Regions from separate parts of the Eleftheria terrae genome, predicted to be linked through region 2. Evidence: riboswitches for the same ligand, from Rfam matches in the RefSeq annotation. Region 2 holds a riboswitch; each other region holds the start of a gene.

Region 1 (7,414 bases), on a different replicon from region 2:
CGTTGCCGGCGCAGTCGCGGCCAAGGGCCGCGCGGCAGGCGGCCTGCGCGCCGCTGTCCGGTGTGCCGAGGGGGGCCCACACGCCGCCGGCATCCTCATGCCGCACCAGGGGCGTGTGCACCGACGTGAAGTAGTTGCCCTCCACCAGCACCTGGGCGGGGGCCGTGACGTCGATCGCGTGCCCCTTGCCGCGCTGCAGGTAGTTGTTCACCAACTGCACGCTGGCGCGGCCGGCCGCGGTGCCGATCTTGGGACTGCGGCCCGAGAAATCGTGCAGCCAGTTGTTGGCGAAGGTGATGCTGTCGTCCTTGCCGACCAGCAGCAGCATCCAGTAGTGCTGGCCGTTGCAGGTGGCGGAGGCTGCGCTGCGGCCGTCGAACTGGTTCCACGAGATGGTGACGCGCGAGGCCTTGCCCCAGCCGGAGACGATGTGCTGGCGGCCGATGCGCTGGAAGCGGTTGTGGTCGATCCAGACCCGGTCGGTGTCGTCCAGCGTGATGGCGTCGCCCGCGAAGACGATGCCGGGGTTGATGTCGCTGAAGCTCAGGTTGCGGATCGCGATGTTGCTCACGCCGCCTCTCAGCATCAACCCCTTGCCCTTGATGACGCCGTCATCGCCGATGCCGATCAGCGTCTTGTTGGAGCCCACCAGCAGCGGCGTGCGGCCCGCCGCGTCGAAGGCGACCGAGAAGGTGGGCTTGCCGTCGCAATGGGTGATACCGGGCGCCGCGACGATCAGTCGCTCGCTTTGCATCGGCGCCGGGCAGACGGCCTGGTAGCAACCCGGCTTGTGCTCCGGACCTTCGCTGCCACGGAAGTCGAGGGTCGACGCCACCTCGATGATGCGGGGCGTGGTGTCGGTGCAGGTGGAGCCGCTGCGTGTGCGGCACAGCGCGCTGGCCAGCTCCGCCGGGGTGCGCACGCGCACCCGCTCGCCGCCGCTGCCGCCGGTGACGCTGCTGCCCCAGCCTTGCGGGCGCGCCGCTGCGGCGTCAGGCACCCACAGGCGCAGGCGGAACAGGGCGACGCCCGGGCCGGCGTTGGCCGGCCAGATCGAGCGCGCCGCCCCGTCCGAGGGGAAGCCGCTCGGGCGCGGGATGGGCCGCTCGCTGGCGGGGGCCCAGTCGCTGTCGTTGTAGTCCAGCCGGCTCCAGGGGCCGTTGGCCTCGGCCGCCTCGCCGGCCGAGGCCAACCGGGCGCGCCATCCGCTGTTGCTCACTGCGCGGCCGAACTCCCCTTGCAGCTGTGCATAGGCAAAGGACGCGGCGTCCTGGCTGCGCACCCGCAGCACGATGACGTTGTCGCCCACCCGCAGCGCCCGGGCATAGGCGCTCAGGCGCTGCCGCGCGTCGATGGCCCGGCCCATGAACTGGCCATTGATGAACAGCTCCAGGCGACCGCTGGCCTGGGCGGTGACGCGCGCCTTGGCGGGGTCGATCGCGCTGGCGCTCGCCTCGGCGGCCGTGGTCGCCCCGAAGGCCAGCGGGGACGGGGCGGCGTTGCCGCTCGTCGCCCAGGCCCCGGTGTGGCCGGCAAGCAGGCAGGCAAGGAGATGAAGCGCAAGGCGCGGGGAGCGGGGCATGGGCGGGGTCCGGTGGGTGGGAGTGCAGCGGCAGGCCGGTGGCCGGCGTCGCATCGACCGCGGCATTAGGCCGTTTCTTCGCGCGTTCGCCCGGTTTGCGCAGGCAAATGTTGAAAGTGGACTTTTCCCCGTGGCGGCGGCCCGCGGCAGGGCGGACGGCGGGTGGGGGCAGCCCGCCGGCAGGCAGGGCGATTGCCCGGTCATCGGCTCGACACGCCGGCCCGACAGGCTGGCGGCTTTTGTTGTCTGGACAAAGGAGCTCCCGATGCCACGTTCCATGGTCGCCCTGGCCACATGCGCCGGCGTTCTTCTCGCGCCGGCCGTCGTGCCCGCCGCCACCCCTGCCGAGCTGGCTTATCACCATGCGCCGGTGCACTACCAGGACACCGATTCCAGCGATGCGGCATCGGACTACCTCACCGCCTACGACTACGACGGCGACCGCGTCACCACCAACAACTGGGATCACCGGGGCGACGGGCTCTGGCCGGCCACCGTCTACTACTCCGTGGTGGAGAGCTGCAGCCACTACTTCATCACCTATGCCTTCTATCACCCGCGTGACTGGTCCGACACCATCTTCGACCAGGAGCACGAGAACGACCTGGAAGGCGCCCTGCTGTCGGTGCGCAAGGATGGCTCGGCCTTCGGTCGGCTGGAAGGCATGATCACCGTCTTCCATACCGACTTCTATGCCTATACCCCGCCTGGCAGCCCCTACGTGGGCGGCCACGAGGACATCGACGGCACCTTGTCCTTCGAGCTGCACGAGGGCGTCAGCCGCGTCAAGACGGTGCAGGAGGCCAAGGGCCATGGCCTGAAGGCCTGGCCCTACACCTCCGATTTCAACGGCGCCGCCGACCAGGACGGCGTGATCTACTACCCCAGCCTGGGCACCGCCGGCCATCCGGCCTCGGGCAACGATCGCCAGGTGCCCTATCGCCTGGTCGACATGGCGGCGCCGGGCGGGCTGTGGGCGGCCGCGTTGGACGAAGCCGTGCAGCCGGGTGCGCAGGCGCAGACCTTCAACAGCTGGGGCAGCTTCAAGGGCGACAGCAGTGGCGGCTGCGGTGCCGGCCTCAAGAGCTGCAGCAGCCATTCGGCCAATGCGCCCTGGGGCTGGGACGACGGCAACGACGGCGCCAGCCACCGTGGCGAATTCGCGCTCGACCCGGCCCGGCTGTTCTCCCATTACTTCGGCAACCTGGGGAGCTTCAGCCAGCAGTACCTGAGCCATCCCTTCCTGGCCGGCCTGCGCAGCCGGGGCTTTGCCAGCGGGCAGGTGCCAGCCGGCTTTCCTGCGCAGCTCGACCTCAACACCTTGTACGGCAAGCTGACGGCCGCCTGCTTCTAAGGGGGCCGGCTCCGGGAACCCACTCAGTGCAGGCGCCCGCCGTCCCTCTAGAATGGCCACGTCCTGGCGGACCGGGCGAAGCCCGGCCGGCAGGCGGGATCGACGGTGCCGACGCCTGCCAGCAAGGGGGGCGTGGGTTCAACGGGAAACAGGTGCGCTGCGCTTCGTCGAGCGTGGCAAGGCCTGTGCTGCCCCCGCAACGGTCAGCAGGCAAGGAAGGGTTCAGGCAGGGGCCGGCGGTGCCCTGCAGCCACTGCACGCAGCCGCGTGCGGGAAGGCGAGCCCCTTTCCGCAGGGTGGTGCCGCCTCGGCGCCGCCCGGCTCTGCAAGCCCGGATACCGGCCGTCGTCCCTCACTCGGAAGCCGCGGGAGGGCGGCGTCCGGGCTGTTCCTGCGGCCGGAGCCGGCGCGGGAATGTCCGGGCTGTACCTCTCACGGCATCACGTTCGCCACCCGGCCGGCGGGGACGCCGGCCTGAAGAGGATGTCATGGACCGTCTGCTCCTTCTGCCTTCCCCTCGCACCAGGGCGCCTCACCGTGCCTGGACGGGCGCTGCCGTGCGCGGCGGTGCTGCCGCCTTCGCGGTGCTGGCCTCGCCGGCCTTCGCCCACCACGCCATGGGAGGCGCCATGCCCGGCACCTTTGGCGAAGGGCTGCTGTCCGGCCTCGCGCATCCGGTGATCGGGCTGGACCACCTGGCCTTCGTGCTGGCGCTGGCGCTGTTGGTGGCGCGGCTGCCACTGGCACTGCGGGCCGGCCTGGCGGGTGTGTTTGTCGCCGGCTCGCTGGCCGGCACGGTGCTGCACCTCAATGCCGTCACGCTGCCGGCCGGCGAGCTGCTGGTGGGCCTCAGCGTGGTGGTCGCCGGGCTCGCGCTGCTGTGGCGGCGGGCGTTGCCGGCGGCAGTGCTGTGGACGGCCCTGCCGGTGGCCGGGCTGCTGCATGGCTATGCCTACGGCGAATCCATCGTCGGTGCGGAATCCACGCCGCTGCTGGCCTACCTGTTCGGCTTCGCGCTGATCCAGGCCGGGCTGGTCGTCGCCGTCTCCACGGTGGCCTCGCGGTGGACCGTGCCGCAGCTGCAGCGCGCCGGCCTGGTGGCCGGCACGGTGGTCGGCGTGCTGGGAGCCTACTTCTCCTTCGTGCAACTGGCGCCGCTGGCGGCCTGAGGGAGGGCACGTGCTGACCACCAAGATCCCCGCCACCGTCGTCACCGGTTTCCTGGGCAGTGGCAAGACGACGCTGCTGCGCCATGTGCTGCAGAACGCGCAGGGCCGGCGCATCGCGGTCATCGTCAACGAGTTCGGCGAGCTCGGCATCGACGGCGAGATCCTCAAGGGGTGTGGCATCGGCTGCGACGACGACGGCCGCGAGCGCCCCGGCCAGCTCTACGAGCTGGCCAACGGCTGCCTGTGCTGCACCGTGCAGGAGGAGTTCTTCCCGGTGATGCAGGCGCTGGCCGAACGGCGCGAGCAGATCGACCATGTGGTGATCGAGACCTCCGGCCTGGCCCTGCCCAAGCCGCTGGTGCAGGCCTTCAACTGGCCCGGCATTGCCAATGCCTTCACGGTGGATGCCGTCATCACCGTCGTCGACGGGCCGGCCACCGCGGCCGGGCAGTTCGCGGCCGATCCTGCGGCGGTGGACGCGCAGCGTCGGGCCGATCCCGACCTCGACCATGAATCGCCCTTGCACGAGTTGTTCGAGGACCAGCTCTCGGCCGCCGACCTGGTGGTGTTGAACAAGATCGACCTGATGAGCGAGGCCCAGCGCCGCGAGGCCGAGGTGCTGATCCGGGCGGAGATCCCCGCTGAGGTGAAGATCGTCCCGGCACGGGGCGGGGAACTGCCGGTGGACCTGCTGCTGGGCCAGCAGCGGGCGGCCGAAGCGCACATCCACCTGCGCGAGAGCCACCATGACCACGAGGAGGCGCACGAGCACGACGAGTTCGACTCGCTGGTGCTGGAGCTGCCGGCCGTCGATCGCGAGCGCCTGATGGCGGCGCTCGCCGGCCTGGCGGCGGCCCACACGCTCTATCGCGTGAAGGGCTTCGTGGCACTGCCGGGCAAGCCGATGCGGCTGCTGGTGCAGGGGGTGGGCCGGCGCTTCGATGCGCACTTCGACCGCCGCTGGCGCGACGACGAGGCGCCGTCGACCCGGCTCGTGTTCATCGGCCAGGGGCTGGACGCGGCGTCGCTGCGCGCCGGCCTTGCGCCGGCCCTGGCCTAGGCCGCCGGCATCCCCCCGCGATGCACCTGCTCAGCACCCGCCCCGGCGGTTTCGTCGAGGACGAGGGCGCGGTCATGCGACTCGGCCAGAGCCCGGCCGAGCTGGTGGTGCTGAGTTCGGCCGACACCACCTTGTCGCTGCTGGCCCGGGCCTACCGCGAGCTGCAGGCGGGCGAGCCCGGCTGGCCCGGCCTGCGGCTGGCCAACCTGATGTTCCTGCGGCAGCCGGCGTCGCTCGACTTGTATGTGGACGAGGTGCTGCAGCATGCCCGGGTGGTGCTGGTGGACCACCTGGGTGCCGAGTCGGCCTGGCCCTACGGCGTGCAGCGGCTGGGCGAGCTGGCCTCGGCACGGGGGCTGCGGCTGGCGATGTTCTCGGGCGACCTGCAGGAGGACGTCAACCTGCTGCGCAAGAGCACGCTGCCGGAGGCGCTGTGCCGCCAGTGGTGGCAGTACCTGCGGGCCGGCAGCCTGCACAACGCGCGGCAATTGCTGCGCAGCCTGGCCCACGACGGTCTCGGCTGGGGCGAGCCGCCGCTGCCGCCGACGGCCCTGCCGCAGGTGGCGCTGTACCGGCCGCCCTGCCTGCAGGCCCCGGCGGCCGGCGCACGCCACCACGGTGCTGCCGCCACGCTGGACGAAGTGCGGGCCGGCTGGCAGCCGGGCGCCCCGGTGGTGGCGCTGGTGTTCTACCGCTCCCACCTGCAATCCGGCAACACGGCGGCCTTCGACAGCCTGGCGGCGGCGCTGCTGCAGCGTGGGCTCAATCCGCTGCCGGTGGCGCTTGATTCGCTGAAGGAGCCCCTCTGCCTGGCCGCCTTGCGCCAGCTGTGTGCCGAGCAGTCGGTGGACCTGGTGCTCAACAGCACCGCGTTCGCCGCGCTGTCGGGCGAGCTGGCCGAGCCGCTGGCCGGCGACGCGCCGGTGCTGCAGGTGCTGGTGGCCGGATCGGCCCGCGACGACTGGCTGGCCGACCCCCAGGGCCTGCGGCCCCGCGACATCGCGATGCAGGTGGCCCTGCCGGAGGTGGACGGCCGCATCGTGACCCGTGCCATCAGCTTCAAGGGCCTGGCCTACCGCTGCGAGCTGACGCAGAGCGACGTGGTGGCCTACCAGCCGGACGAGGAGCGCTGCCACTTCGTGGCCGAGCTGGCGCGGCGCTGGGTGCGGCTGCGGCGCCTGCCTGTGGCAGAGAAGCGGCTGGCCCTGGTGCTGGCCAACTACCCTGGCAGCGATGGGCGCCTGGGCAGCGGCGTGGGGCTGGACACGCCGGCCTCGGTGATGGAGATCCTGCGCCTGCTGCAGCGCGAGGGCTACCGGCTCGACGCGCTGCCGGCCGATGGGGATGCGCTGATGCGCCGCTTGCAGCAAGGCATTGCGGCCGACCCCTCGCAATGGCCGCTGCGCCCGGCCTGGCAAAGCCTGGCCATGGCCGACTACCTGGCCGCACTGGCGCGCTTGCCTGCCGGCATGGCGGCCGCGGTCACCGCCCGCTGGGGGGCGCCGGAGCAGGATCCGCTGGTGCGGCAGGGCCGCTTCATGATCGCCGGCCTGCGGCTGGGCCAGGTCTTCATCGGCATCCAGCCGGCCCGCGCCTATGGCGAGGCTGGCGCCGCGAGCTACCACGATGCCGAGCTGGTGCCGCCGCACGGCTACCTGGCTTTCTACTTCTGGCTGCGGCAGGCCTTCGGGGTGGACGCGGTGGTGCATGTGGGCAAGCATGGCAACCTGGAATGGCTGCCGGGCAAGAGCGTGGCGCTGTCCGGCAGCTGCTGGCCGGACGCCATCCTTGGCCCCTGGCCCCATCTCTATCCCTTCATCGTCAACGATCCCGGCGAAGGGGCGCAGGCCAAGCGGCGCGCACAGGCCGTGATCATCGACCACCTGATGCCGCCCCTCACGCGGGCCGAGAACCATGGGCCGCTGCAGGACCTGGAGCGCCAGGTCGACGAGTACTACGAAGCCCTGTTGCTGGATGCCCGCCGCGCGGCCCAGCTGCGCACGCAGATCCTGGCCGAGGTGCGCCGGCAGCGCCTGCACGAGGAACTCGACGCGCCATCCGCCGAAGACGACGACGGCCTGCTGGCACGGGTCGATGCCTACCTCTGCGAGTTGAAGGAAACCCAGATCCGCGACGGCCTGCATGTCTTCGGCGTTTCCCCGCAAGGCCGCCAGCGGCGCGACACCCTGGTGGCGCTGGCCCGCTTCCCGGCCGGCGACGGGCAGGGCCGCCAGGCCAGCCTGTTGCAG
Region 2 (7,414 bases):
CACTTCACCGTGCTGACCGGGCCGGCGAACTTGCGGCGCGCGCCGAAGTCGCGGAACACCGGAGGCAGCACGCGGAAACCGCCGTCGCTGTCGTTCTTGTGCAGGTCGCAGAGGTCGCAGGTCGCAAAGTCGGGGATGGGAGTCGTCATGCCTTGTCCACTTTCTTGATGGGCGGTTTCACGTCTTCGCGGCGGGCCGGCAGCATGGGCTGGTGCTCGCGCACGGCATTCAGGATGATGGAGGTGGAGGTCTCGGTGAGGATGCAGAACTTGGTGACCACCGCATCGAGGTGGGCCACGTCGATGACGGCGATCTCCAGGATCCAGCTGTCCTCGCCGGTGACGTTGTAGGCCGTCACCACCTCCGGCGTCTGCTGCACCAGCTTGACCACCCGCGCATACTCGGCCCGGCCCACCCGGATGGCGGCCCGGATGCCGTAGCCCAGCTTCTGCATGTTGACGCAGGCGCGGTAGCCGGTGATGACGCCCGCGGCCTCCAGCTTGCGCACCCGCTCGGTGACCGCGGGCTGGCTCAGGTGCACCCGGCGGCCCAGCTCCGCCATCGACAGGCGGGCGTCGGCCTGCAGTTCGGCGAGGATGCGGGTGTCGTAGTGGTCGAGTTCCGGATTCAAGGCAGCCGTCCGTGCAACTTGTGGTTTGCAAGGATTATGAGTGCCACTTCCTTCAAACACCACTGGGCTCGAAGCGGCGGCTTTCTTACGATCTGAACTTTCCGTTCAACGCAACCGCCGCTTCCTCCATGACTGCCGCCCTCTCCGCCGCACCGCGTGCCGGCACGCTGACGCCGCTGCTCATCCTCTGTCTCGCCGCCACCTGGGTGGTGTGGGGCTCGACCTACCTGGCCATCAAGTTCGCCTTGATCAGCCTGCCGCCCTTCTTCCAGATGGGCACCCGCTTCCTGGTCGCCGGCGCCCTGCTGCTGGCCTGGATGCGCTGGCGCGGACGGCCGCTGCCGGATGCGCGTCAATGGCGCCATGCGCTGGTGGTGGGCACCCTGATGCTGGGGGGCGGCATGGGGGGCACGGCCTTCGCCGAGCAGACCGTGGGCTCGGGCCTGGTGGTGGCCTTCATTGCGGTGGTGCCCCTGATGATCGCCGCCTTGAACCTGCTGTGGCGGGTCTACCCCGGTCGCTACGAGCTGGCCGGCATTGTGGTGGGCTTGTGCGGCGTGCTGCTGCTGACCCAAGGCGCCGGCTTCCAGGCCTCGCCGGCCGGCCTGCTCGCCATTGCGATCGCCTGCGTGAGCTGGTCGCTGGGCAGCGTGTTGAGCCAGCGCAGCCTGCCGCTGGCCCCCGGCGCGATGGGCTTCGCCAGTGAGATGATCTGCGGCGGCGCGGTCTTGCTCGCCCTCTCGCTGGCGACCGGCGAAACCCCGGCCTGGCCGCCGCAGCCGGTCTCGGCCGCCGCCTGGGCCTACCTGGTGGTGTTCGGCTCGCTGATCGCCTTCAATGCCTACATGGTGCTGCTCAGCCGCGCCAGCGCGGCACTGGCCTCGAGCTACACCTTCGTCAACCCCGTGCTGGCCATGCTGCTGGGCGTGGCGGTGGCCGGCGAGCACATCACCCGCTTCGAGTGGGCCGCCGCTGGCGTGGTGCTGTGCGGCGTGGTGCTGATGCTGCGCGGCGCCGCCTTGCGCGCGCGCTGACGCGGGCCTGGTGGCAACGAGGCCTTCGCACGGACACTCGGCAAGGCCGCCCGGGATGTCTCCGGGTCAGCCTGCCGGTGCAGCCTCAGCGACCGATCACCTCCACCTCGGCCAGCGACAGCGTGCTCTGCCGGTTCAGCCAGATGCGCACATAGCGGCCGGTCTGCGCCTCGGACAAGGCCACCTCCAGCGCACGTTCGCCCTTGAGCGTGTCGACGTGGTAGACGCCGACGCCGGGACGCGCCCGCTCCTCCTCCAGGCTGCCGCTGCCAAAGGGTGTGTCCGACACCAGCACGTCGAAGTCGGCCAGCAGCTCGCTGCAGCAATCGATGCGGTTCCACAGTCGCACCCGGCGTAGCGGGTGCACCGCGCCGAGGTCCACCTCCCACCAGGGCTGGAAGGCCTCGCCGGTGAAGGTCAGCGGGCCGTCACGCCAGGTGGCGTTGAAGCGGCCGTCCACCGCCCGGCTGGCGACCCCGCCGGCCGCCGTGTGGGACTGCCGGGCCGGCTTGCGCAAGGCCAGGTTCACCGGCCCCTCCTCCACCTCCACCTCGGCCAGCGCGAGCACGTTGGCTTCGGACTCGCCGCCCTGGCCGCCCGAGCCGGAGAGGTCCGGGTCCGACTGGCGCTGCACCCGCACGCCGTGGCCGACCACCGCGGTGCCATTGAGCAGGGTCAGGTCCACATGCAGCCGGTCGGGCGACTGCAGCAGGTTCTCGGCATTGAGCAGGCCTGAGGTCCAGACCGGGTTGCCGGCTTCATCCAGCACCGACACCGTGATGTCGCGCAAGCGGCTGCGGCAGTCGTCGGTGTCCCGGCATTCGCCCAGGCGGTTGAACAGGCTGATGCCAGCGATCGGGCGGCCGCTGCCGAAGTCGAGCTGCCAGCTCGGGTCGACATTGCTCGACGAGGTGGCGCTGTAGGCAGACCAGCTGCCGTCGATGGCGGCGCCGGCGTCGCGAAAGCCGCTGGTGCTCGATTGGCTGGCCCAGCCCTGGTAGGCGACGTTGGCCGAGCCGCCGCGCACCTCGACGATGGCCGCCGAGGACGGCACGCCCTCCTCGTCGACCACATGCAGCTGGTAGTGGCCCGGCGGCAGCAGCGTCTCGCCCAGCTCGCCGAGGTGCAGCTGTACCCGGTTCATGGACTGCGAGAACGGCACCGGCACGTAGCGCAGGTCGGTGCTGTGCCCATGGGTGACGGCGCCGGCCGAGATCAGCGCCACCGAGGCGATGCGGCGGCTGTCGGACAGGCGCAGCGAGCCGTCCTCGCCCTGCCGGAAGTACGGATCCACCCGCTTGATGGCCGGCCGGTCGGCCCAGACCACCTCGCCGTCCCAGCGCTTCTTGAAGAAGTAAGGCGGAAAGAACACCTGTGCGGTTTTCGCAAAGACCGGGCCCGGCGAGCCGCCACCGGTGTTGAGCACCGCCCCGTTCGGCAGCAGCAGCGACGTGGAGTGGTACAGGCGGGCGGCCGCGGCCGGTGCCCAGGTGGCCCACTGCCCGGTGTCGGGGTCCCACATCTCGGCCGGCATCACCGCGGTGCCGACACCGTTGCCCCGGGTGGTGCCGCCGGTGACCAGCACCCGGCCATCCGGCAGCATCAGCGAATTGGGATAGTTGCGGGCGAAGTTGAGCTCGGCCGTCGGGCTGCTGACGGGCAGGTCACCGGCGATGTCCAGCACGGTGGCCTTGCGGGTCGCGGGCTCGCGGTCGAAGTCGGTTTCGCCGCCAGCGATCAGCAGCACCTTGCCGGGGCGGTACATCACCGAAGTGCCCGCCACGCCCAGCCGGTGGCCCGCCGGACCGAGCACGGTGAGGCGGCCTTCGCCCTGCGGGTCGAGCTGCCACAGCAGGTCGTTGGAGACGCCGACGATCAGGCCGTTGGGCGCCAGGTAGGCACGCGGATACCAGAAGCGCTTCTCGGTGGCGCCGAACGCCTCCTCGCTGCTGGCACCGGTGAGGGGCCGCCAGCCCTCGGCGGCGGAAAAGATCTCGGGCGTCACGCCATAGGCCGGCGGCGTGATGCCGCCATTGTTGCCGCCCACCACCACCACCCGGTTGTCGGGCAGCTTCACCAGCGTGCCGTACCAGCGTGGCTGCTGCATCTGCGAGGCGCGGGCGATCAGCAGGCTGCGGTCGGGGTCGTACTGGGCCGTCTTCCAGAAGGTGTTGCCGCCAACGATGAGCAGCAGGCCGTCCGGGCCCATCACCGATGCGCTGCAGAAAGAGTCGAGCTCGGTCGGGCTGGCGACTTCCCGGTGTGCCGCGGGCGTCAGGCCGATGCGGGTGTCCCACTCGTCGAAGGTGACCGCCTTGCGGGTGCGCGGGTTCTCCTCGTTGGCACCGTAGGTGAGGATGCGGCCGTTGGGCAGCACGTTGGCATGGATGCCGAGCAGGGGCCAGTCGACCACCGGCGTCCACATGCCAACCAGGTGGGCATCGGCCGTGGGGGTGACGGTGCCGACCAGGCCGTCGAGTGCCGGGGCGATGACGGCCGCCTGGGCCGTCTCGCGATCATCGGCCGCCTCGGCGGCCGGGGCGGCTCTGCTGCCGTCCGTGTCGGCATCGCCGCCGCCTCCGCCTCCGCCGCCGCAGGCCGCCAGGGCGGCCAGGATCCAGGGCGCGACCAGGTGGCCAAGCACAAGGCGAGGCCGCTTCAGTATCAACATGCTGACTCCGTGAGGTCCCGTGACGGGCGGGGGGGGCCGCTGCGGCGGTTGCCCGTTGGGACGGGGTTGTTCTTCGTGGCCCGAACGATATCGGCAAAGAAGTGGGCACGCGCCCACCCAGTCAGGGGCCTTGGCAAGGCGGCCCAGGGCGCGCCGTTTGCTTACGAGGCGTCCCAATTGCTTCACGTGTGCTGGATCAACCGGGAAGTCTGCAACGCTCTCATACAATCATCGGGTTGGTGCTCGCGCGGCCGGTCGGCTGCGCGGTTAAACGGGAAGCAGGAGGGGCCGGTGCCGCAGAGGTGCCGATCCTGGCCTGCGCTGCCCCCGCAACGGTCAGCAGACGAAGCGCACCGTGCTTCAGCGCCGGTTCACCGCCACTGGCTCGGCAACGAGTTGGGAAGGCCACCGGCGTCGGTCTGCCAGCCCGGATACCGGCCAACAGGGGGGCGTGCACAGCACGCCCGAACGGCTCGGCCCTGCGGGGAAGCAGGCACGAGCATCGATCGACTGCCTTTCTCGCGATGACCACACGATCGTCCACCATGCTGCATGGTGTGTTGCCGCTGGCGCTGGCCGCTGCCTTTCCTTCTTCTTCCTGGGCCGATGCCGAGGCCCTCCACCTGCCGGAGACGGTGGTGACCGCGACGCGGCTGCCCCAGCCCGTGCAGGACGTGGTGGCCGACGTGTCCGTCGTCACCCAGGAGGAGCTGCGCCGCTCCGGCCAGACCACCTTGCGCGAGGTGCTGCAGCGCCTGCCCGGCGTGCAGATGAGCAGCAACGGCAGCTATGCGTCCAACACCCAGCTGTTCATGCGCGGTGCCGAGCTCAGCCGGATGGTGGTGCTGCTCGACGGGATACGCATCGGCTCGGCCACCTCGGGCGCTGCAGCCATCGAGAACATCCCCGTCGCGCAGATCGAGCGCATCGAGGTGCTGCGGGGCCCGGCAACCACCCTCTACGGCGCCGATGCGGTGGGTGGCGTCATCCAGATCTTCACGCGCCGCGGCAGCGCCGGGCAGCAGTACGAGGCGCAGGCCGGCTTCGGCTCGCACGGGCTGGTGAAGTCCAGCGGCAGCGTCAGCGGCGGCGGCCCCGGCTGGGGCTATGCGCTCTCGCTGTCCGGCGAACGCGCCAAGGGCATCAGCAGCCGCACCCGCGAAGGCGGATCGCTCGACTACAACCCGGACGACGACAGCTACCGCAGCGGCTCGGTGGCCGGCTCGCTGAACTGGACCGTCGCGCCCGGGCACACCATCTCCACGCAGTGGTTCAGCGCGCGCAACATCCACGAGTTCGACAGCACCTACTCCGACCCGCTCACCTTCGGCAGCCCGCTGGGCCTGACCTCCGCCACCACCGATGCCGAAACCCGCGGGACCACCACGAACTGGGGCGTGACGATCGACAACCGCCTCAGCGAACGCTGGCAGTCCAGCGTTCGCCTCGGCCTGACGCTCGACAAGAGCGCCAGCGTCTACGAGCGGGCCTCCGATGGCGCGCGCGATGGGCGCTACGACTTCGACACCGAACGCCTGCAGTTCGGCTGGCAGAACACCTTCTCGATCGGCAGCGACAAGGTGATCGCGGCGCTGGAGCGGGTCGAGGACGAGGTGGACAGCACCACCCCCTACACCGTCAGCCGGCGCCACACCAACAGCGCCCTGCTGGCCTACTCGCTGGACCGCGGGCCCTGGATCGGGCAGGCGGCGGTGCGGCGCGACCACAACTCGCAGTTCGGCGGCTTCACCACCGGCAGCCTGAGCCTGGGCTACCGCCTGACGCCGGCCCTGCGGCTGACCGGCAGTGCCGCCAACAACTTCCAGGCGCCCACCTTCAACCAGCTGTACTTCCCTGACTACGGCAACCCGGCGCTGCGCCCGCAGCGCAACCAGGGCCGTGAACTCGGCGTGAAATACGACGACGGGCGCTGGCAGGGCTCGCTCACCTTCTACCGCAACCACATCCGCGGCTTCATCGACACCGTGACGGCCAAGCAGACCAGCCGCGCCAAGATGTCCGGCGCCACGCTGCAGGCCGGCTGGCGCAATGCCGACTGGCACATCGACGGCTCGTTCGACATCCTCGATGCCAAGGACGAGGCGACCGACCGTGAACTGGTGCGCCGTGCAGACCGCACCGCCCAGCTCACCGTGGAAAAGCAGGCCGCCTGGGGCAACGCCTTCGTGGAATGGTTGCTCGTCTCGGATCGCGAAGACACCGCGGTGAAGGGCCGCCGGCCACGCCTCGGCGGCTACGGCCTGCTGAACCTGGGGGCGCAATGGCGGCTGGCGCCGGCGTGGACGCTGCTCGCACGCCTCAACAATGCGACCGACAAGGACTACACCACGGCGTACAGCTATTCGACGCTCGGCCGCACCGCCTTCATCGGCATCCAGTTCAGCGGCAGCCGCCCCTGAGCGGGCCGGCAACATGCGAGCGACACGGCCGCCCCTGGTCTTCCTGATGCTCGGCCTGGCCGCCGGCGCCAGCCTGCTGCTGGCCGTCGCCGTGGGCAGCCAGGCGCTGTCGCCCGGCGCGGTGCTGGCCGCCCTGGCGGGCCAGGCGCAAGGAATCGATGGCGACATCGTGCTGCAGCTGCGCCTGCCGCGCGCCCTGTGCGCCCTGGCCTGTGGTGCCCTGCTCTCGCTGTCCGGCGCGCTGCTGCAGGCCTTGCTGCGCAACCCGCTGGCCGATCCGTACGTGCTGGGTGTGTCGAGCGGCGCAGCGGTGGGCGCGCTGACGGCACTGTGGGCAGGCCTCGGCTGGTGGCTCGTGAGCGCCGGTGCCTCGGCCGGCGCGCTGGTGGCCACCGGCGCGGTCTTCCTGCTCGGCGCCCGGGCCTTTCGCCGGCAGGCCGACAGCACCGAAGCCGGCGTGCACCTGCTGCTGGTGGGCGTGATCCTGAGCGCGGGGTTCGCGGCGATCGTCTCCTTCATCCTCTCGGTGGCGCCGGAGCAGCAGCTGCGCAGCATGGTCTTCTGGCTGCTCGGCGACCTCAATGGCGCCGACCGCTACGGCCTGCCGCTGGCCGGCGCCGCCCTGCTGCTCGGACTGGCGCTGCTGGTCGCGCGTGAC
Region 3 (7,414 bases), 390 kb from region 2:
GTGTCGGCGGCCAGCTTCGCGGCCCAGCTCGAATGGCTGGCCCGCAACGACTACCACGTGATCCGCCTGGAACAGCTGATGGCCTACCTGGAAGGCGGCCAGCCGCTGCCCAAGCGCTCGGTGGTCATCACGATCGACGACGGTTTCGAGTCGGTGCACCGCTATGCCTTCCCGCTGCTGCGCAAGTACAACATGCCGGCCACGCTGTTCGTCTACACCGACTTCATCGGTGGCGGCGAGGCGCTGAGCTGGCCCCAGCTGCAGGAGCTGGCCGATTCCGGCCTGGTCGACATCCAGGCGCATTCCAAGACCCACCGCAACCTGCTGGATCGGCCGCCCGGCCTGCCGGAAGCCGCCTACCGCCAGCAGTTGCAGGCCGAGGCCCAGGTGCCGCGCGAGGTGCTCGAGCGCAAGCTGAAGAAGGTCAAGGTGCGGCATTTCGCCTATCCCTACGGCGATGCCAACGAAGCGGTGCTCGAAGCCATGGAGCGCAACAAGTACGACATGGCCGTCACCGTCAATCCGGGTGGCAACGCCTTCTTCGCCCAGCCGCTGATGCTCCGGCGCAGCATGATCTACCGAGACGACAGCCTCACCACCTTCCGCGCCAAGCTGCAGGTCACGCAGGGAACACGCAAGCCATGACATCGCCTCTTCCTGCCTTCCGTCTTGCTTCCGTGCTGGCACGCAGTGCCCGCCTTGCGGCCGCTGGCGGCCTGTCCCTGGGCCTGCTGGCTTGCGCCGGCGGCCCGCCCAGTGCGCCGGAGGAGGCACCCGCGCCCTTGCCGGCCGTGCAGGGCTCCCGCAATGCGAGCTACGAAAGCGAGCTGCGCCAGCGGGCCCAGACCCAGACGCAGCAGCGGCGGCTGGCCGATGCGGCCGTCAGCTGGGAACTGCTCACCGTGTTGCGCCCCGAGGTGGACGAATACCGCGAGCGCCTGGCCGACGTGCGCCGGCACATCGAGCTGGCCGTCGCCGAACACGCGCGGCGTGCCCAGCAGTTCCAGCGTCGTGGCGAGCTCGACCGTGCGGCGTCGCAGCACCTGGCCGTGCTGGCCCTGAAGCCGGACGACGAGGTGGCCGCCGATGCCCTCCGCGCCATCGAGCGCGAGCGCAACCGGCGCAACTACCTCGGCAAGTACTCGCGCATCACGCTCGCGAAGCGGCTTGGATCGTCGCCTTTCATGGTGGCGCAGCCCGATGACGCCTTGACCGCCTCGCCCGGCCGCCGCAGCGGCGCCGTGCGCTGAGGCGGCGGCCGCCCCGGCTGCTGGAGCGCAGGCGCCGGCTTGGCGACACTGGGGGCTTCTGCTAAGGTCCGCCGCATGCAGGTGCTCTCCAGGATGTCTCCTCGCGAGAGTGAAACGGGAACGCGGTGAGGCCGGCCCCCAGGCGCCGGCGCAGGCCGCGACTGCCCCCGCAACGGTAGGCAAGGGTGGCCGCGTCATCGACGCCACTGGAGTGCGTTCAGGCTCCGGGAAGGCGACGCGGCAGGGCTTGCAAGTCCGGAGACCGGCCTGCATGCGCGCGCCGGTGCCCTCGTGCGTCGGCCGCGTTCAAGCGTTCCGCTTGCGGTGGGCGAGCGGTGCGGGGTGCGCGGACGCCTGTTGTCGTACGGTTGGATGGATGTGCAGGTCCATCCGGCCGGTGGCTGCCGCTCGCCTCGTCGTCTGATGAGGAGCAGCACCGCATGGACTTCGAACTGAACGAAGACCAGCAAGCCTTTCGCCGCGCTGCGCGCGATTTCGCCGAGCGTGAGCTGGCCCCCCACGCCGCGCGCTGGGACCAGGAAGGGCATTTTCCAAAAGCACAGCTCGCGCTGGCCGGCCAGCTCGGCTTCTGCGCGCTCTATACCCCACAGCCCCTGGGCGGCAGCGGCCTGTCGCGACTGGACGCGACGCTGGTGTACGAGGAACTGGCGCGTGTCGATCCTTCGACCACGGCCTACCTGAGCATCCACAACATGGCCACCTGGATGGTGGCGCGCTGGGGCCGGCCCGACCTGGCCGGGCAGTGGATACCGCGGCTGGCCAGTGGCACTGCGCTGGCGTCCTACTGCCTCACCGAGCCGGGTGCCGGCTCCGACGCCGCCGCGCTGCGCACCACCGCGCGGCGCACCGCCGACGGCTGGTGCATCGACGGCAGCAAGGCCTTCATCTCCGGCGCCGGCGAGACCGAGTTGCTGGTGGTCATGGCCCGCACCGGTGGCCCGCAGGCCGACGGCATCTCGGCCTTCGCGGTGCCGGCCGACACACCGGGCATCCGCTATGGGCGCCGGGAAGCGAAGATGGGCTGGAACAGCCAGCCCACCCGGGCGGTGCACTTCGATGCAGTGCAGGTCGGGCCGCAGCACCTGCTCGGCCAGGCGGGCGAGGGCTTTCGCATGGCGATGCGCGGCCTCGATGGCGGCCGCCTTGGCATCGCGGCCTGTTCGGTCGGCGGGGCCCAGGGCGCATTGGACGCCGCCTGCCGGCACCTCTGCGAGCGGCGCCAGTTCGGCCGCCCGCTGGCGCAGTTCCAGGCCTTGCAGTTCAAGCTGGCCGACATGGCGACCGAGCTGACCGCCGCGCGCCAGATGGTGCGCCTGGCCGCCTCGCGCCTGGACCGCGACGACCCGCACGCCAGCGTCTATTGCGCGATGGCCAAGCGGCTGGCCACCGACGCCGGCTTCGAGGTCTGCAACCAGGCGCTGCAGTTGCACGGCGGCTATGGCTACACCCGCGATTACCCGCTGGAGCGGCTATTGCGCGACCTGCGGGTGCACCAGATCCTGGAAGGCAGCAACGAGATCATGCGGGTCATCGTCGCCCGGCACCTGCTGGAGCAGCCTGACCTGGAGCACCTGAGGTGAGGCGCCAAGGGCGCATGATCGTCCCGGGCGCCCTTGGCGGCGCCTGTTTCGCGGCTGTGTCTGTACACGAGGGCGGCAAGCCCGCCAGGAGGCAAGGATGACGACCATCGCATTTTTCGGCCTCGGCAACATGGGTGGCCCGATGGCGCGCCGCCTGTTGGGCGCCGGCCACCAGTTGCTGGGCCTCGACCCGTCGGCGGCGGCATGCGCCGCCTTCGCCGCAGCGGGCGGGCTGGTGGCTTCCAGTGGCCCGCAGGCGGTGGCCGACGCCGAGGTGGTGATCTCGATGCTGCCGGCGGCCCAACATGTCGAGCGCCTCTACCTGGGCGACGGGGTGGCGGACGGCCTGCTCGACCACATCGATGCCGACGCACTGGTGATCGACTGCTCCACCATCGGCCCGCATCCCGCCCGCCGGCTGGCCGAGCGCTGCCAGGCGCGTGGCATCGATTGCCTGGACGCGCCGGTGTCCGGCGGCACCGCGGGAGCCGAAGCCGGCACGCTCACCTTCATGGTCGGCGGCCCGGCGGCTGCGCTGGAACGGGCGCAGCCCGTGCTGCAGGCCATGGGCAGCCAGGTCTTCCACGCCGGCGCGGCCGGGGCCGGGCAGGCCGCCAAGCTCTGCAACAACATGCTGCTGGGGGTGTTGATGGCCGGCACGGCCGAGGCACTGCAACTCGGCGCGGCGCATGGGCTGGACGTCGCAGTGCTGTCGCAGATCATCTCGCGCAGCTCCGGCCGCAACTGGGCACTGGAGGTCTACAACCCGTGGCCGGGCGTGATGCCGACGGCGCCAGCCTCGCGTGGCTACAGCGGCGGCTTCGCCAGCGCGCTGATGCTCAAGGACCTGGGGCTGGCCGCCGAAGCGGCGCTGCAGAGCGGCACCCCGACGCCGCTGGGCGAACTGGCGCGCAACCTGTACGCGCTCCATAACGCGGCCGGCCAGGGCGGCCGCGATTTCTCCAGCATCCTGGAGTTGCTGCGCCCACCGGCGGCCTGAGGTGGCGGACGGCGGGCCAGGGGCTCACTTCAGCGTCTTGAACTTCTCCTTCAGCGACACGGCCTTGCGGCGCTCCAGCCGGGCAGTGTCGTTCTCGGGGTCCAGTTCGAGCACCCGGTCCCACTGGCGGATGGCACCGTCCAGGTCCTGCCGTGCGAAGGCGCTGCGAGCGTTCACGGTGTGGCGCGAGACCAGCTGCTTGCGCAGCTGGGCGGCCTTGCCGGCCGCGGCAGGGTGGCCGAGGCTCGCGGCGCGGCGGTACTCGGCCAGCGCGCGGTCGGCATCGCCAGCCCGCTCGGCCGACTCGCCCATGCTGAGTGCCCGCTCACCGGCCGAAGGCTCCGGCGGTGCCGGCGGTGGGGGAGGCGGCGGTGGTGGCGGCGGCGGCGGGGGAGGCGGCGGCGGTGGCGGTGGCGGCGGAGGCTCCCGCTTCGGCTCCTGCCGCGGCGGAGGGGCTTCGCGCTCACGCTCACGCTCACGGTCGCGATCGCGGTCGCGTTCCCGATCACGTTCGCGCTCCAGCGTGCCGGGCGGCGGCGCCTTGCCTGGAATGCGCAGCACCTGCCCGCCGCTGACCTGGCGGGGGGCCTTGATGTCGTTGTAGCGGGCGAGGATGTAGAAGGCGTAGATGTCGCCGAGGAAGCGGCCGGCGATCTTGGACAAGGTGTCGCTCGGGCGCACGGTGTAGGCAAACGACTCGCGGCCGAGCGTGGCCACCGGGTCGGCGGTGATCTGGCGCATCAGGTTGAGGGCCAGCTTGTTGGTCGGGTCCAGCGACAGGGCCCGCTGCAACTCCTGCTTCGCCTGCTCTTCGTTGCCGGCTTCCAGCGCATCGGCGGCGGCCAGGGCGCTGCGCTGGGCCTGCTGCAGCATGGCAGGCGTGCGCACGGTGGGTGCGCTGGCAGCCGCCGGCGGCTCGACGGCCGCCTCGGGAGCGGGCGGTGGTTCTGCGGGAGGAGGGGTGGTACAGCCCGCCAGCAAGCCGAGCACGGCCGGCAGCACGAGCGCCACACGCGGGTTCTTAGAAAGCTTGAACGTCATCCGTTAGCCAAGTGGTCCGTGTTGTAAGACGGATTAGATGGGAAAACTCCGGCCCTCGCCAATGCTGGCCACGTTGCGCGTGCAGCGGTGCGGAACTAGTTGACGTTTTTGACGCGGTACCGGGCTGCCGCGAGGCTGGGCGCGGGCTCCCGCTAGCCTATCGCACCGATGAAAAAAACGCATCGCCCGTACAGGGGGGCGGGCAAGGCAATTGCCTCATGAGCTGGGTCGCCCCAGCTTCGCGCTGGTCGTCGTCCCACGTTTTTCAAGGAGTCAAAATGTTCGCTCACAACAAGCGGTTGCAGTACACAGTCCGCGTCAGCGAGACCAATCCCGGCCTGGCCAATCTGCTGCTGGAGCAATTCGGCGGGCCTCAGGGGGAACTGGCCGCCGCCTGTCGCTATTTCACCCAGGCCCTGGCTGAAGACGATCCAGGCCGCAAGGACATGCTGATGGACATTGCCACCGAGGAGCTGAGCCACCTGGAGGTGATCGGCACCATCGTGGCGATGCTCAACAAGGGTGCCAAGGGTCGCATCTCCGAAGGGGTGGAAGAGGAAGCGGAGATGTACCGCTCCATCACGGGTGCCGGCAATGACTCGCATGTGACGCAGGTGCTGTATGGCGGCGGTCCGGCGCTGACCAATTCGGGCGGTCAGCTCTGGAACGCCGGCTACATCGACTCGATCGGTGACCCATCCGCCGACCTGCGCTCTAACATCGCCGCCGAGGCGCGCGCCAAGATCATCTACGAACGCCTCATCAACGCCACCGACGACCCCGGCGTGAAGGAGGCCCTGGGCTTCCTGATGACGCGCGAGATCGCGCACCAGCAATCCTTCGAGAAGGCGCTGTACTCGATGCAGCCCAACTTCCCTCCGGGCAAGCTGCCGGGCGACCCGCGCTTCACCAACGCCTACTTCAACATGTCGCAGGGCGAAGGGGACATGCGCGGGCCGTGGAACAGCGATGACAACTTCCGCTACATCACCGACCGCGACGAGCAGCAGGCGGTGGACGGCGGCACCGGCCTGCCGGAGCTGCGGCTCAAGCCCGACGAGTTGGCCGTGGCCAAGCAGCTGGTGGCCCGGACCTCGTCCGACCCGACGTCCGATCCGATGACCGGCGCCGAACTGGGCATGGGCCCGAACGAAGCGCTGCTCGACCCGGCCACCGCGTCTTCGGCCCAGGCGCGCAGCCGCCTGGCCCCGGGTACCGGCAAGACGCACTGATGGAAACGGAAGGCGGAACCGCCTTGGAAAAGGCATAAGGTGCAAAGCGGCGGCTTCCGGCCGCCGCCCACCACCACCGCAATGGAGTGACACACGTGGCAGCCCTCGATCCTTTCGACGCCCCCCGTCTCCCGCCGTCATTGACACGGCCGCGGCCCCGGCAGCTGCTTGGGCTCGCCCTGTGGGTGGCCGGTGTCTGCGCCGGGGTGTGGCTGCTGTGGCGGCAACTGGCCGCCGCCGATCCGCGGGTCGGCCAGGCGTGGCTGGGCGGCCTGATGGCCGCTGCCGCCACCGCCTTGGGCACCTTGCCGGTGTTGCTGGCCCACACGCCACCGGCCGAGCGCACGCGCGATGCCATGCTCGGCTTCGGCGCCGGCGTGATGCTGGCGGCCTGCTCCTTCTCGCTCATCGTGCCGGGCCTGGAGGTCGCGGTGCAGCAGGGCGCGGGTCACTGGGGCTCGGCCCTGATCGTCGGCGCCGGCATCCTGCTGGGCGGCGGTTTCGTGTTCGCGCTGGACCGGTGGCTGCCACACGAACATTTCATCAAGGGACGTGAAGGCAAGCAGGCGGCGCTGCTCAAGCGCACTTGGCTGTTCGTCTTCGCGATCTTTCTGCATAACCTGCCGGAGGGGCTGGCCATAGGCGTCGCCTTCGCCGGCAACGACCCGCTGGCCGGCAGTGCGCTGGCCACCGGCATCGCGATCCAGGACGTGCCCGAAGGCCTGGTGGTGGCGCTTGCGCTGCGCACCGCCGGCTATGGGCGGCTGACGGCCGGCGCCCTGGGGGCGGCCACCGGGCTGGTGGAGCCGCTGGGCGCAGTGCTGGGGGCGCTGGTGCTGGCGTTGTCGGCGGTGCTGCTGCCCTGGGGGCTCGCCTTCGCGGCCGGCGCGATGCTCTATGTCATCAGCCACGAGATCATCCCGGAGTCGCATCGCCAGGGCCATGAAGCCTGGGCCACCGGGGGCCTGATGCTCGGCTTCGTCATCATGATGCTGCTGGACACGGCGCTGGGCTGAAGCACTGGCGCGGATGTCCGCCGCCCGCCGCCACCAGGCGCGGCATCGGGCACCGGGTATCCCGCAAGAAACGTGACGGAAGTCACGACCGGCCACCCTCCTGCCGGGGCGGTGCTGGGGCCGGACCGGGCCGCTCGCGCCAGGCAGCGGGGGACCGCGCGCGGCACGCGCCTGCCGTTTGTCGGGGCGATGGGGTCGATGGTCGTGCGCCGGTGCACGGCACGCCGCGATCCGGGCATGATGCGCGGCTTTTCGCCCATCCCTCCTCAGAAGA
Region 4 (7,414 bases), 620 kb from region 2:
GGCTGCCGGCGCAGGCGCGCGCCACAGCCAGGCCGCCGACATCAGCAGCAGCGCGGTGGCTGCCGCATTGGCCCATGCCAGGGCGTCCCAGCCGGCCCAGCGGCCGGCGCCGAGCACACGCACCAGCAGCGGGCCGGCGATCTGCCCGGCGGCGAAGGCCATCGTCATGCGCGCCAGCAGCGCGGTCGCATGGGCCGGCGCCTGCTCGCGAGCCAGCTGCAGGCCCGCCATGGTGGCCACCATGAAGGTGCCGCCCACCAGCACGGCCGACACCGCCAGCACCCACAGGCCCTGCGCGGCCAGCAGCGGCAGCGCGGTACCCAGCGCCATGACGCCCTGCGCCAGCGCCCAGACCCGCCTGCGCGGCCAGCCCGACAGCCAGCGCGCCGCCGCCGCCACCGACACGGCAGCGGCCAGCCCGAACAACGGCCACATCAGCCCGAACACCAGCGGATCGGCCACCTGCTGCCGCGCCATGGCGGGCAGGAAGGTGGCCGGCACGATATAGCCAAACCCGAACAGGCCATAGCACAGCACCAGCGCCGGCTGCCCGCGCTTCCCCCCCGAGGCGGCTGCCGCTGCAGCCGGCGGTGGCGCCATGCGCCACCCGGCAGACGCGCCAACGCGGCCGCTGCCTCGCAGCGGCCGCAGCGCGAACACCGCGCCCAGCACCGCAAGCCCGCCCAGCTCGAGCCACAACCATCGGGCCGGCTGCCGCCCGCCGAGCCACGCCAGCCCACCGGCCAGCATGATGCCGAGGCCCACGCCGACATACATCCAGCTGCCCCACTGCGACGCCTGCCGCCGGGCCAGCTCCGCCAGGCACCAGCTGCTGGCGCACACCATGACCCAGGCGCTGAAGACGCCGGCTGCGGCGCGCAGCAGCGCGCCCAGCCAGCCGGGCGCCACGGCGCCGTCCATGCATGCCACCGCCAGCGTGGCCAGCGCCACGCCGAGCAGGCCCAGACGCAGGCCGCGCTGCGGCTGGCCGGAGAACCAGGCCGCCGTCATGGCGCCGAGCAGGTAGCCGCCATAGTTGGCGGCCGCCCATTCCGCGCCTGCGGCCGCGCTCAGCGTGCCGTCGCGCAGCATCAGCGGCAGCAGCGGCGTGAAGGCAAAGCGGCCGATGCCCATTGCCACCGCCAACGCGACAAGGCCGGCCACGGTGATCGACGCCGCCGTCAGGTCAGGCGGCCGGTGAGCAAGGGAGGGGTCGGTACGCATCGTGTGGAGGATTGGACACCCGCAAAGGCATTCTGAATACTGAATTGTGGAGACATACAATTCTCCGCATGAGAATGATGGACCTGGACGACCTCCACATCTTCCGCTGCGTGGTGAGGGAAGGCGGCGTCACCCGCGCCGCCAGCCAGCTGCACCGGGTGCCTTCCAACGTCACCACCCGCATCAAGCAGTTCGAGGAGCGCCTGGGCCTGGCCCTGTTCCAGCGCCAGGGTCGCCGCCTGGTGCTCACCGATGCGGGCCGCACCGTGCTCGGCCATGCCGAGCGGCTGCTGCAGATGGCCGACCTGGCCGAGCAGGAACTGCGCAGCGGTGTCGTGCGCGGGGCGCTGCGGCTCGGCTCCCTCGAAAGCGCCGCCGGCGCCCGGCTGCCGCCGGTCCTGTCGGCCTTCCATGCCCGCTACCCGGAGGTGTCGATCGAGCTGCAAACCGGCACGTCCACCGCACTGCTGCGCCGGCTGGAGCGCTTCGAGGTGGAGGCCGCCTTCGTGTCCGAGCCGCTGGAGAAGGGCCGCCTCCGCAGCGTGCCGGCCTTCGACGAGGAACTGGTGCTGATCACCGCCAAGCAGGCGCCCGCCCCTCGCCGTGCGGCCGATCTGGACGGCCGCACCCTGCTGGCCTTTCCGCACGGCTGCTCGTACCGGCGCCGGCTCCTGGAATGGGCGGCCGAAGGCGGCGCCTCGCCCGGCCGCATCCTCGACCTGGGTTCGTACCACGCGATCGTCGCCTGCGTAGCGGCCGGCGCCGGTGTGGCCATCGTGCCGGCCGAAGTGCTCGACCAGGCCGTGCTCGGCAGCTCGGTGCAGCGCCATCCGCTGCCCGCGCGGCTGCGCGTCAATCGCACGCACCTGGTGTGGCAGGGCGAGGCGAGCGCGCCCCTGCGGGCCTTGATGGAGATGCTGCCGCCGCCGCGCGCCAGGCGGCGCACCGCGGCCTGAACGCAGCCACCCCTGGCCGCCTTGGCCGGCAGCCCTCTAGAATCCGCTCCCGCCACGGACGGCATCGCTGCCCGCGGCTCGCGGACGAAGGTGCCCGCGTTGCCCCTCGCGACGCGGGTTAAACGGGAAACAGGTGCGTGCTGCAGACGCTGCAGCGCAACTCCTGTGCTGCCCCCGCAACGGTGAGCGGATCGGGACGGTTTCATGCGGGCGCCAGCAGGCGCCCCAGCCACTGCGCACGAGAGTGCGTGGGAAGGCGAAACCTCCGTGGCGCCAGCGGCCCCTCGGGGCCCCGAGCGCCACACTCCGCCAGCCCGGATACCGGCCTTCGCCCATCCCGGAAGCTGCGGGCGTGCGGCAGACCGGCACACCGGTGCGACTGCCCGCAGGCCGCCCGGTGCCGCCCGTGCGTCGCCCTCCCCGGCTTCTTCCTGCAATGCAATGCAAGGCGGGCTGCGGGGACGCGGCCCGCCAGAGAGCTGGGCCATGAACGACCAACCGCGCCGCACCGGGGTTCTCCACTCCCGTGCGTTCCACTCCAGTGCCTTCCCCCCGGCCGCCGTGCTGACAGCCGCCCTGGCCGGCGCCGCCGCCCCGGCGAGCCGCGCGCATGAGACCACGCCGGCCACCCTGCCCGACATCAAGGTGCAAGCCCGCCGCGCCAGCGCCGGGGCGCTGGACCAACCGACCCGCACCGGCAGCCGGCTCGAGCTGACGCCGCTGCAGACGCCGGCCAGCATCGAAGTGCTGTCTGGCGACGCCGTGCGCGAACGGGGCGACACCTCGGTGCTGGAGGCGGTCAGCCGGGCCACCGGCATCACCGCCTCGCCCGCCCCCGGCAATGGCGGCAGCGCCCTGTCCGCCCGCGGCTTCGGCGGCCATGGGTCGGTGATGCAGCTGTTCGACGGCACCCGGCTGCAGGTCGGCGCAGGCACCGTCACCTTTCCCTTCGACGCCTGGTCCATCGAGCGCATCGAGGTGCTGCGCGGCGCGGCTTCGGTGCTGTTCGGCGAAGGGGCCATTGGCGCGGCAGTCAACATCGTGCCCAAGAAGCCATCCCGCCAGCCGGCCGCCCATGAGGCCCTGCTGGCTGTCGGCAGTGACAGCACGCGGCGTGCGGCCTTCGGCAGCGGTGGCGCACTCGATGAGCGCTGGTCCTACCGCCTCGACATCAGCCACCACCGCAGCAGCGGCTTCATGGACCGCGGCGACGCCCGCAGCCTGGCCGCCGGCGGCAGCCTGCAATGGGACCTGTCGCCCACGCTGGGCCTGCGGCTCTCGCACGACGAGGGACACCAGCGGCCGCAGCGCTACTTCGGCGTGCCGCTCGTCAACGGCCGGCTCGACGAGCGCAACCGGCGGCTCAACTACAACGTCGAAGACGCCGCCATCCGCTACCGCGACCGCTGGACCCGCCTGGAAGCCGACTGGGCACTGAACGAGCAGCTCCGGCTGCGCAACCAGCTCTACCGCCTGGAAAGCCGGCGCCACTGGCGCAACACCGAAAGCTATGCCCACCTGCCCGACAGCGGCCACGTGCTGCGCGAGGACTACCTGCAGATCGGCCATGACCAGGAACAAGTCGGCAACCGGCTTGACGTGGCGTTGGCGCATCCGCTGGGCCGCTACAGCCACCGGGCGGTGCTGGGCCTGGACCTCAACCGCATCCAGTTCCGGCATGCCACCGATGCGCCCTATGGCGGGCAGTCGACGGTCGATCTCGAGCGCTTCGACCCCGGCCGGTATGCCTCGCCGTCGAGCTACCGGCCGCGCTTTCGCACACGCACCCGCACTGTCGCGCTGTTCATGGAAGACCGCCTCGTGATCGACGACCACTGGTCGCTGGTGGGCGGCCTGCGGCGCGACCATGTCGACGTCGAACGCCACGACCTCGCCCAGCCGGCCGGCAGCTTCGACAAGACCTTTGCCTACACCACCGGCCGGCTCGGCGTGGTGTGGGCGCCGAGCGCGGCGCAGTCGGTGTATGCCCAGCTCGCCCGGGCGGTGGACCCGCTGGGCGGGCTGGTGTCGCTGTCTCCGTCGATGGCGCACTACGACCTCACCACCGGCCGCCAGCTGGAGCTGGGCTACAAGCAGCTGCTGGATCAGGGGCGCGGCGCCTGGTCGGTGGCGCTCTATCGCATCGAGAAGCGCAAGCTGCTCTCGCGCGATCCGCACAACCCCGCCCTGCAGCAGCAGATCGGCCAGCAGTCGTCGCAAGGCGTCGAGGCCACCGTGGAGCTGGCACTGGCGCGCACGCTGCGGCTGGAGGCCAACCTCGCCCGGCTGCATGCCCGCTACGACGACTTCGACGAAAAAGTGGGCCGCGCCGTCATCTCGCGCGCCGGCAAGACGCCCCCCGGCGTGCCGCAGCAAGCGGCCAACCTCTGGCTGCACTGGCGGCCGGCGCCCGGCTGGCAGGCCCGCTCGGGCCTTCGCCATGTGGGTCGCCGGCAGGTCGACACCGCCAACAGCCGGCAGCTCGGCGCCTACACGGTGGTCGACGCGGCGCTGGCCTGGCTGCCCCGGGGCGACCTGGAAGTCACCCTGCAGGTGGACAACGTGTTCGACCGCGACCATGCGCTGTCCACCTCCAACGACGGGCAGCAATGGCTGCTGGGCCGGCCGCGCTCGGTCGAGCTGTCGGCCCACCTGCGCTTCTGAGGCCGGCCATGGGGCACTTCCCGGGGCCGCTGGCACGCCGCCTCTGGCCGCCTTGCAGGCGCGCGCTGTACGCCACGCACCGCTGGCTCGGCATCGCCGGCTGCCTGCTGTTCGTGATGTGGTTCGCCAGTGGCCTGGTGATGATGTACATCGGCTTTCCGTCGCTGGACGACGAGGAACGCCTGCGCGGCTTGCGCCCGCTGCACCTGCACGAGGCCCGGCTTGGCCCCGCCGCGGCGCTGGCTGCGCTGCCCGCCGGAGCGCGGGCCGCAGCGCCCCGGCGCATGGGCCTGGAGATGCTGGCTGCCGGGCCGCAGGCCGGCCCGGTATGGCGGGTGGTGGACGCGCACGGTGGCCGGCATGCCGTCTCGGCCCGCGACGGCGCGGCACTGGCGCCGCTCGGTGCCCGCGAGGCAGCCACCATCGCATCGGCCTTCGCAGGCGGCGCCCCGGTCCGCGCGGTGGAGACGCTGGAGCGAGACCAGTGGACCGTGTCGGGCAGCCTCGACGCCTTGCGCCCGCTGCACCGGGTCGAAGTGGCGGACGCCGCGGGCACCGAGCTGTACGTGTCCTCGGTCAGCGGCGAAGTCGTGCGCGACACCACGCGCCGCGAGCGCGCCTGGAACTGGCTGGGCGCGGTGCCGCACTGGCTGTACTTCACGCCGCTGCGGGCCGACGCGCCGCTATGGCGCCAGGTGGTGCTCTGGGTGTCGGGCGCCGGCATCGTGGCCGCGGCCAGCGGCCTCGTCATCGGCGTGCTGCGGATGCGGCTGCGCCGGCGCTACCGGGCCGGGCACATCACGCCTTACGGCGGCTGGCTGGCCTGGCACCATCTGGCGGGCTTGCTGGGCGGCGTGCTGCTGCTGGGCTGGATCGCCAGCGGTTGGCTCTCGATCGACCCCAATCGCTGGTTCGAGCGCAGCGCGCTCGGCGCCGAGGCACTGGCGCGCTACCACGCGGCAGGCCGCACCGATGCCCTGCGCTGGCCGCCGGCCGCACCACCGGATGCGCGCGAGCTGCAGCTGCTGTGGATTGCGGGCCGGCCGCTGCTGCAGTGGCGCGACGGCCTCGGCCGCAGCCAGGTGGTGGACGCGGTGCGCGCCGCACCGGCGCCGGCCCTCACCGCTGCAGAGCTGCGGCAGGCGGTGCAGCGCCTGGTGCCGGGCGCCCCCGTCGCGCGCATCGACTGGCTCACCCGGGAAGACGCGCACTGGTATGGCCACCACCGGCCGCGCCGCCTGCCGGTGTGGCGGGTGGTGCTGGCCGATGCACGGCGCACCTGGCTGCACATCGACCCGGCCAGCGGCCAGGTGCTGGGCAGCAGCGACGACCGCGGCCGCCTGCGCCGCTGGCTCTTCAACGGCGCGCACAGCCTCGATTTTCCCTGGCTGATCCAGCGGCGCCCGGCCTGGGACCTGGTGATGTGGGCGGCCTGTGCAGCGGGCCTGGTCGTGTCTGCCAGCGGCGTGGTGATCGGTTGGCGTCGCCTGCGGGCCAGCCGCCGGCGCCAGTGCCGGCGGGGATGCCGCGGCCCGGCAGGCCCAGAGCCGCCCGGCGCTGGCGGGGCCGCGGGACCTCCGCCCGTCGAGCCCGGGCGGGGGGTGCCGCGCCACCAGGCAACGGCTCCCCCCGCGACCATCGCGCCTGCCCCGCGCGGCACATGACTTCCGGCACTGCGTGTTTGCTGCCCGGCTGCCCACACTGGCGACCGTTGCAAGGCCCGGCCCTGCACATTCCCCCAGCCACAGGAAACAACGCTCATGTCCCTCTCCCTTGCCCGCCACCGCGGCCTGGCGGCCGCCCTCTCCGTCCTGGCCGGCCACCTCCTGGCTTCGCTGCCTGCCCAGGCCCAGTCCGGTCCCCCCCTCAGCGAGAGTGCCGGCCGCTGGTACGCCGGCTTCGGCATCGGCCGGCCGCACCAGAGCCTGAAGACCGAGGACTTCAGCGTGCCGGGCCAGGCCCGCCAGCGTGGCATCGACCAGAAGAACATCTGCAGCAAGCTGTTCGGCGGCTACGAGCTGCTGCCCTCGCTCTCGCTGGAGATGCAGTACGCCTGCCTGGGCCGTGCCGAGCTGAAGTACAGCGGCGGCGCGCGCGAGACCTACGAGGCCGCTGCGCTGTCCTTCACCGCGGTGGGCCGGCTGCCGGTCACCGACCAGCTGAGCCTCTTCGCCAAGGGCGGGCCCTCGCTGCACTGGGCCCGCTCGGAGCTCCGGCGCAGCGGCCTGCGCGACGATCGCGAGAACAAGCTGCGCCACGGCCTGACGGCCGGCATCGGCATGGAATACCGCATCAACGAGCACTACGGCCTGCGCACCGAGCTGGAGACCTTCCAGGGCATCGGCCGCAAGCAGGCCCCCGGGCGGGCCTCGGCCCATCTGGTCTCGGCCAGCCTGTTCTACCGCTTCTGAGCGAGGTCGCCATGTCCGCCCGCTCCACCCCCGCCGCCATCGCCGTGCTGCTGCTCGCCGCCTGCAGCGGCGACGGCCACGACAACGACAACGACAACAAGACGTCCTACCAGGCAGAGATCCGCCGCACCTCCTGGGGCATTCCCCACGTGGTGGCCG

The links. A riboswitch is a leader RNA that binds a small molecule or an ion and turns the genes downstream of it on or off. The one in region 2 is predicted to bind cobalamin.
Region 1: another riboswitch for cobalamin. It lies ahead of N7L95_RS26265 (HupE/UreJ family protein); the one in region 2 lies ahead of N7L95_RS01655 (TonB-dependent receptor domain-containing protein).
Region 3: another riboswitch for cobalamin. It lies ahead of N7L95_RS03265 (acyl-CoA dehydrogenase family protein); the one in region 2 lies ahead of N7L95_RS01655 (TonB-dependent receptor domain-containing protein).
Region 4: another riboswitch for cobalamin. It lies ahead of N7L95_RS04090 (TonB-dependent receptor); the one in region 2 lies ahead of N7L95_RS01655 (TonB-dependent receptor domain-containing protein).

The regions. Positions count from the first base shown of each region.
Region 1 covers NZ_CP106952.1:505,751-513,164, forward strand. Annotated here, with positions in the region: gene N7L95_RS26255 (polysaccharide lyase family 1 protein) at 1-1,582, opposite strand, end outside; gene N7L95_RS26260 (hypothetical protein) at 1,848-2,936, shown strand; cobalamin riboswitch at 3,023-3,297, shown strand; gene N7L95_RS26265 (HupE/UreJ family protein) at 3,425-4,105, shown strand; gene cobW (cobalamin biosynthesis protein CobW) at 4,116-5,165, shown strand; gene cobN (cobaltochelatase subunit CobN) at 5,186-7,414, shown strand, end outside.
Region 2 covers NZ_CP106951.1:284,031-291,444, reverse strand. Annotated here, with positions in the region: gene rraA (ribonuclease E activity regulator RraA) at 1-149, opposite strand, end outside; gene N7L95_RS01670 (Lrp/AsnC family transcriptional regulator) at 146-562, opposite strand; gene yedA (drug/metabolite exporter YedA) at 760-1,665, shown strand; gene N7L95_RS01660 (galactose-binding domain-containing protein) at 1,751-4,336, opposite strand; cobalamin riboswitch at 4,557-4,793, shown strand; gene N7L95_RS01655 (TonB-dependent receptor domain-containing protein) at 4,861-6,756, shown strand; gene N7L95_RS01650 (FecCD family ABC transporter permease) at 6,770-7,414, shown strand, end outside.
Region 3 covers NZ_CP106951.1:678,367-685,780, reverse strand. Annotated here, with positions in the region: gene N7L95_RS03275 (polysaccharide deacetylase family protein) at 1-645, shown strand, start outside; gene N7L95_RS03270 (hypothetical protein) at 642-1,250, shown strand; cobalamin riboswitch at 1,313-1,535, shown strand; gene N7L95_RS03265 (acyl-CoA dehydrogenase family protein) at 1,691-2,851, shown strand; gene mmsB (3-hydroxyisobutyrate dehydrogenase) at 2,949-3,851, shown strand; gene N7L95_RS03255 (LysM peptidoglycan-binding domain-containing protein) at 3,876-4,892, opposite strand; gene N7L95_RS03250 (manganese catalase family protein) at 5,171-6,124, shown strand; gene N7L95_RS03245 (ZIP family metal transporter) at 6,220-7,140, shown strand.
Region 4 covers NZ_CP106951.1:908,152-915,565, forward strand. Annotated here, with positions in the region: gene N7L95_RS04080 (YbfB/YjiJ family MFS transporter) at 1-1,224, opposite strand, end outside; gene N7L95_RS04085 (LysR family transcriptional regulator) at 1,293-2,180, shown strand; cobalamin riboswitch at 2,266-2,511, shown strand; gene N7L95_RS04090 (TonB-dependent receptor) at 2,667-4,844, shown strand; gene N7L95_RS04095 (PepSY domain-containing protein) at 4,853-6,508, shown strand; gene N7L95_RS04100 (outer membrane beta-barrel protein) at 6,605-7,255, shown strand; gene N7L95_RS04105 (penicillin acylase family protein) at 7,267-7,414, shown strand, end outside.